Regions from separate parts of the Delftia sp. Cs1-4 genome, predicted to be linked through region 1. Evidence: predicted binding sites of a transcription regulator. Region 1 holds the regulator's gene; the other holds the start of a gene.
The links. Region 1 encodes NrdR, which represses ribonucleotide reductase genes. Its sites were predicted from a motif close to CACNANATNTNGTG; they were not measured.
Positions count from the first base shown of each region.

Region 2: a site for NrdR is predicted at 2,080-2,093, ahead of DELCS14_RS24870 (ribonucleoside-diphosphate reductase subunit alpha). Genes of this name have one in related genera too.

Region 1 is NC_015563.1:2,129,508-2,132,912, reverse strand. Features, by position in the region: gene DELCS14_RS09480 (lytic transglycosylase domain-containing protein) at 1-264, shown strand, start outside; ZMP/ZTP riboswitch at 402-577, shown strand; gene glyA (serine hydroxymethyltransferase) at 612-1,859, shown strand; gene nrdR (transcriptional regulator NrdR) at 1,882-2,337, shown strand; gene aroC (chorismate synthase) at 2,403-3,405, opposite strand, start outside.
Region 2 is NC_015563.1:5,659,068-5,662,472, reverse strand. Features, by position in the region: gene DELCS14_RS24870 (ribonucleoside-diphosphate reductase subunit alpha) at 1-1,954, opposite strand, end outside; gene ampD (1,6-anhydro-N-acetylmuramyl-L-alanine amidase AmpD) at 2,484-3,119, opposite strand; gene DELCS14_RS24860 (sigma-54 dependent transcriptional regulator) at 3,106-3,405, opposite strand, start outside.

The DNA.
Region 1 (3,405 bases):
GATGGTGGCTACGCCGCCAAGGTGCTGGCCGAGCACCAGCGCCTGCGCATGGCCGCCGGCCTGCGTGCCGTGCCTTTGATGACCGCCAAGGTCGATCAGCCCCGGCAGGCCGTACAGATCGCCTCCACCAAGCCGGCGACCCCCGTGGCCGAGGCCTCGGTCCCGGCAGCAGCGGCTGCACCTGCAGCCGTGCCGGTCAGCTCGAGCAACACCTCTGCCCGCTCCGAGCAGGTGGCCCTTCAGTCCCAGGAGCCGGCGCTGTAGCCTGACTTCCCGGCATAGTGAGTGCACAGCTGGCCAAGGCCAGCTTTTTTCATGCCCGATCCAACTGCAGGTGGCCCACGCAAACGCCTTCTGCAACGCCCCTGCCAGGTCTTCGGCGCCACCGGCTCAGCTACACTAGCGGGGTACGCAACTGGCGATAGGCGCAGCCGCTTCACGCACCGCTGCCGCTGACGTGGAAACCAGCAGAAGGCCCGAGAAGGACCACCTTCTGTGAACCACCGGGGAGCGTACCGCCCAGCCTCCATGCGCACGCGGGATCTGGAGTGTTCCGCCGTTCGCCTGGGCAGCCCTTGGCCTCAAGGGAATTTCAAGTTCACAGGACTGCCATGTTTCAACGCACCAATACCGTCGAGAAGGTCGACGCCGAAGTCTTTGCCGCCATCCAGGCCGAGAACCTGCGTCAACAAGAACATATCGAGCTGATCGCCAGCGAGAACTATTGCTCGCCTGCCGTGATGGAAGCCCAGGGCTCCCAGCTCACCAACAAGTACGCCGAAGGCTATCCGGGCAAGCGCTACTACGGCGGCTGCGAGAACGTCGATGTGGTCGAGCAGCTCGCCATCGACCGCGTCAAGAAGCTGTTCGGCGCCGAAGCCGCCAACGTGCAGCCCAACTCCGGCTCCCAGGCCAACCAGGCCGTGCTGATGGCCTTTGCCAAGCCCGGCGACACCATCATGGGCATGAGCCTGGCCGAAGGCGGTCACCTGACGCACGGCATGCCGCTGAACATGTCGGGCAAGTGGTTCAACGTGGTCTCCTACGGCCTGAATGCCGAAGAAGCCATCGACTACGACAAGATGGAAGCGCTGGCGCGCGAGCACAAGCCCCGCATCATCGTGGCCGGCGCATCGGCCTACGCCCTGGCCATCGACTTCGAGCGCTTCGCCAAGATCGCAAAGGAAGTCGGCGCCATCTTCTGGGTGGACATGGCCCACTATGCCGGCCTGATCGCCGCAGGCGTGTACCCCAACCCCGTGCCCCATGCCGACGTGGTCACCACCACCACGCACAAGAGCCTGCGCGGCCCGCGCGGCGGCGTGATCCTGATGAAGGCCGAGCACGAGAAGGCCATCAACAGCGCCATCTTCCCCGGCCTGCAAGGCGGCCCGCTGATGCATGTCATTGCCGGCAAGGCCGTGGCCTTCAAGGAAGCGCTGTCGCCCGAGTTCAAGACCTACCAGGAACAGGTCGTGAAGAACGCCAAGGTTGTCGCGGAAACGCTGACGGCACGCGGTCTGCGCATCGTCTCCGGCCGCACGGAAAGCCACGTCATGCTGGTGGACCTGCGCGCCAAGGGCATCACCGGCAAGGCGGCCGAAGCCGCGCTGGGCGCCGCCCACATGACGATCAACAAGAACTCCATCCCCAACGATCCCGAAAAGCCGATGGTGACCAGCGGCATCCGCGTGGGCACGCCCGCCATGACCACGCGCGGTTTCAAGGAAGAGGAAGCCCGCCTGACAGCCAACCTGCTGGCCGACGTGCTGGAGAACCCCGCCGACGAAGCCAACCTGGCCCGCGTGCGCGCCCAGGTGGCCGAGCTGACGGCCCGCTTCCCGGTCTACGGCGCCTGAGTTGCACGCATAGAGGCCTGCCATGAAGTGCCCGTTCTGCAGCCATCCGGACACCCAGGTCGTGGAGACCCGTGAGGCCGAGGATGGGGGCTTCATCCGCCGCCGCCGCCAGTGCGGCGGCTGCGACAAGCGCTTCACCACCTACGAGCGGCCCGAGGTCAGCTTTCCCGCCATCGTCAAGAAGGACGGGCGGCGCATCGAGTACGAGCGCGCCAAGCTGCTGGGCTCGTTCAAGATCGCGCTGCGCAAGCGCCCCGTAAGCACAGAGCAGATCGATGCCGCCATCGAGCGCATCGAGGAGCGGCTGCGCAACCTGGGCGAGCGCGAAGTGCTCTCCAGCCGCCTGGGCGAGATGGTGATGCGCGAGCTCAAGCTGCTCGACAAGGTCGGTTACATTCGCTACGCCAGCGTCTACCGCAGCTTCGAGGATGTGGACGATTTCAAGAACGTCATGGATGAGGTGCGCAATCCCGGCTGATCAGGCCGGCAGGACGCAAGAAAGCCGCCCTTGGGCGGCTTTTTCTTTGGTGCCTGGCAGTGCTTTCAGGGCGCGGCGGCAGGGATGGGAGCCAGGCCCGAATCCACGTCACCGCACTGTGCGCGGTGGCGCAGCGCATGGTCCATCACCACCAGGGCCAGCAGCGCCTCGGCGATGGGCGCTGCGCGGATGCCGACGCAGGGGTCGTGGCGCCCCTTGGTGATGACCTCGGTGCTCTGGCCCTGCACGTCGATGGATTCGCGCGGCGTGATGATGGAACTGGTGGGCTTGATGCCTATGCGCACTTCCAGGTCCTGACCCGTGCTGATGCCGCCGACGATGCCACCGGCGTTGTTGCTGCGAAAGCCTTCGGGACTCAGCGAGTCACCGTGCGTGGTGCCGCGCTGGACCACGCTGTCGAAACCGGCACCGATCTCCACGGCCTTGACCGCGTTCAGGCCCATCATGGCGTAGGCGACGTCGGCATCCAGGCGGTCATACAGCGGCTGGCCCAAGCCCACCGGCATGCCGCTGGCCTGCACGCGCAGCGCGGCGCCGCAGGAGTCGCCCGACTTGCGCAGCGCATCCATGTATTCCTCGTATTGGGACACATCGGCCACCGGCGCAAAGAAGGGGTTGTTGCGCACATGCTCCCAGCTCTCGAAGGGCAGGGACAACTCGCCCACCTGGGTCATGCAGGCGCGGAACTCGGTGCCGAACTTTTCCTTGAGCCACTTCCTGGCCACGGCACCAGCGGCCACCGTGGGGGCCGTCAGCCGTGCCGAGGAACGGCCGCCGCCGCGTGGATCACGGATGCCGTATTTCTGGAAGTAGGCGTAGTCGGCATGGCCGGGACGAAAGCTCTGCGCAATGTTGGAGTAGTCCTTGCTGCGCTGGTCGGTATTGCGGATCAGCAGCGCGATCGGCGTGCCCGTGGTGCGGCCTTCGTAGACGCCCGAGAGGATTTCCACCGCATCGGGCTCGTTGCGCTGGGTCACGAACTTGCTGGTGCCGGGGCGGCGGCGATCCAGTTCTTGCTGGATATCCGCTTCGTTCAGCGCCATGCCG
Region 2 (3,405 bases), 3.2 Mb from region 1:
GGTTGGAGTCCTTGGCCTTCTGCACGGCGTAGTAGTTGATGTCGATCACGTTGTCCAGCATGCGCATGGCCGTGGTGATGGTCTTGCGCAGCTTGCCGTGGTCGATGGCGCCATCGACGATGTGGCGCGCCAGGTTGACCGAGCCCAGGTTGCAGACGGCGGTCTCGGTGTCGCTGGTGTTCAGCGTGATCTCGGTGCACAGGTTGGACGAGTGCACCACGCCGGCGTGCTGCTGGGGCGAGCGCACGTTGCAGGGGTCCTTGAAGGTGACCCAGGGGTGGCCGGTCTCGAACAGCATGGACAGCATCTTGCGCCACAGGTCCATGGCCGGGATGCGCTTGAACAGCTTGAGTTCGCCGTTGTCGGCCTTGGTTTCGTAGGCCTTGTAGGCGTGCTCGAAGGCGGCGCCGAAGAGGTCGTGCAGGTCGCCGACATCGGAGGGCGAGAACAGGGTCCAGTGGCCCTTTTCCATGACGCGCTTCATGAACAGGTCGGGAATCCAGTTCGCCGTGTTCATGTCGTGCGTGCGGCGGCGGTCGTCGCCGGTGTTCTTGCGCAGTTCGAGGAATTCCTCGATGTCCAGGTGCCAGGTCTCCAGGTAGGTGCAGACGGCGCCCTTGCGCTTGCCGCCCTGGTTCACGGCCACGGCCGTGTCGTTGACCACCTTGAGGAAGGGCACCACGCCCTGCGACTCGCCGTTCGTGCCCTTGATGCGCGAACCCAGGGCGCGCACGCGCGTCCAGTCGTTGCCCAGTCCGCCGGCGAACTTGGACAGCAGGGCGTTTTCCTTGATGGACTCATAGATGCCGTCCAGATCGTCGGGCACCGTGGTCAGGTAGCAGGAAGACAGCTGCGAGCGCAGCGTGCCGCTGTTGAACAGCGTGGGCGTGCTGCTCATGAAGTCGAAGGACGACAGCAGCTCGTAGAACTCGATGGCGCGTGCATTGCGGTCCTCTTCCTGCAGCGCCAGGCCCATGGCCACGCGCATGAAGAAGGACTGGGGCAGCTCGATGCGCGTCTTGCGCACGTGCAGGAAGTAGCGGTCGTACAGGGTCTGCAGGCCCAGGTAGTCGAACTGCTCGTCGCGCTCGGCCTTGATGGCGGCAGCCAGGCGGGGCAGGTCGTAGTTCAGCAGCTCGGGGTTGAGCAGCTCGTTGTCCACGCCCTTGCGGATGAAGCCGGGGAAGTACTCTGCGTAGGCCGCCTGGATGTCGGCCGGATGCACGTCACGGCCCATGACCTCGCGCACGATCGTGTGCAGCAGCAGGCGGGCGGTGACGTAGGTGTAGTCGGGGTCTTTCTCGATCAGCGTGCGAGCGGCCAGGATGGAGGCCTTGAAGACTTCTTCGATCGGCACGCCGTCGTACAGGTTGCGCAGCGTCTCGGCGACGATGGGGGCGGCCTGGATATCGGCGTTGAGGTTGCGGCAGGACGCCTCGATCAGCGCCAGCAGGCGGGCCTGGTCCAGCGGCACGCGCTGGCCGTTGTCGGTCACATGCAGCACGGGCGCCGGTGCGGCGGCGGCAACCGCTGCGGCCTCGGCGGCCTTCTTTTGCTCGGCACGTTCCTGGTTGCGGCGGTCGCGGTACAGCACGTAGGCGCGCGCCACGTCGTGGTGGCCGCCGCGCATCAGGCCCAGTTCGACCTGGTCCTGCACATCTTCAATATGGAAGGTGCCGCCGCCCGGACGCGAGCGCAGCAGTGCGCGAACCACGGCCTGGGTCAGCTCGTCCACGGTCTCGCGCACGCTGGCGGAGGCCGCGCCCTGGGCGCCGCGCACGGCCAAGAAGGCCTTGGTCAGCGCGACGGCGATCTTTTGCGGCGTGAAGGGCACCACATCGCCGCTGCGGCGGATGATCTGGTAGCCGTCCTGCACGGACAGGTGATGGGCGGAGGAAGGATTGGCAGCATCACCGTGCGCAGCGGGAGCCAAAGAATTCAGTGCTTCTTGCATGAGTTTCCTCAACGGGTGTTTGTGGATGGAACGGACGCGGACCTGCACTTGGGGCAGGCTTGCTGGGAGATGGAATCGGGGTCGGATGTACACACCGTTTTCACAGGGTGTGCACAGCTTGTGAACACTAGATATGGTGTCCAGCTTGCTTCTGGGCACTACCTGTAGTGTATCGCCGTCTCATGTACACGGGGTACTCACGGCCGGAAAACCGCTGTTTGCGCTGCGCCAAACGGGTGCGCAACCTACAAGCCAATAGCAGCAAAGGCCCGCTGCGCCGTGGCTTGCGGGCGATGGTCCGTCGCAAGCCGCGGCAGCCTTGGCCCTGCGCCGGTCGGACCGCTGAAAGCCCCATGGACAGTGGGGCTGCGACACATGCGTGAATTTGTAAAAAATGATCAGGCAGCCGCTGCGTGCGCCTGGCGCGCCACATCGGTTGCTTTCTGGATTGACAGACCCTTTGTCCTCTGCCTGTGGACAAGCGGGGTTTTGCGCAAGATCTGGCGGTGCCTGCGATGAGGGTGTGCGCTTACGTGGAGGGCTGGCCCGCGCCCGGCGGCAGCTGCCAGTTCGCCGTGGCTGGGTGGTGGGCCAGCAGCCCGCGCAGCCGGTGCCAGTCGAAGCCTGCGCCCGGATCGCATTTGCGGCCCGGCGCGATGTGCTCATGACCTGCGAGATGGGCCACGGGGTAGCGCGCCGCGATGGCGTTGCACAGGGCATCGAGCGCCGCGTACTGGGCCGGCTCGAACCGCAGGCCCTCCAGGCCTTCGAGCTCTATGCCGATGGAGTCGTCGTTGCAGCGGTCGCGGCCCCGCCAGCAGGAAGCGCCTGCATGCCAGGCGCGCGCATCGCAGTCCACAAACTGCCAGACCTCGCCCTGGCGCGTGATGAAGAAATGCGCCGACACCTCCAGGCCGCGTATCCCCTGGTAGTAAGGATGGGCGTCCCAGTCGAGCTGGTTGGTGAACAGTTGCTGGACCGCACCCGTGCCGTACTCGCCGGGGGGCAGGCTGATGGAGTGCACGACGACCAGATCGACCAGCGCCTGGGCCGGGCGCTCGCCAAAGTTGGGCGAGGGCAGGTGGCGGGCCTGCTGCAGCCAGCCGCCTTGCCAGGTCCAGGCCGGGGCCTGGGTGGCTTGCGCCTGCGGATCAGGACTCGCCATGGCCGCCTCCGTCCGCCTCGGCGCTGGCATCGCCGGGCAGGGCGATGTTCAGCCGGTCGATGCGGTAGCGGATCTGGCGCAGGCTCAGGCCCAGGCGCGCGGCGGTGGCCGTGCGGTTGAAGCCGTTTTCCTGAAGCGCCTGCACCAGAATGCCGCGCTCGCGCTCGTCCAGCCAGGCCTGCAGGTCACGGGGCAGCTCGGCATCGGCTGGCTCTGGCGATAGCGGGCCGCCTGGCGGCAGGGGGCGCGAAGGCGAGAGCGAAGGAGAGGGCGAGGCGGATGCGGG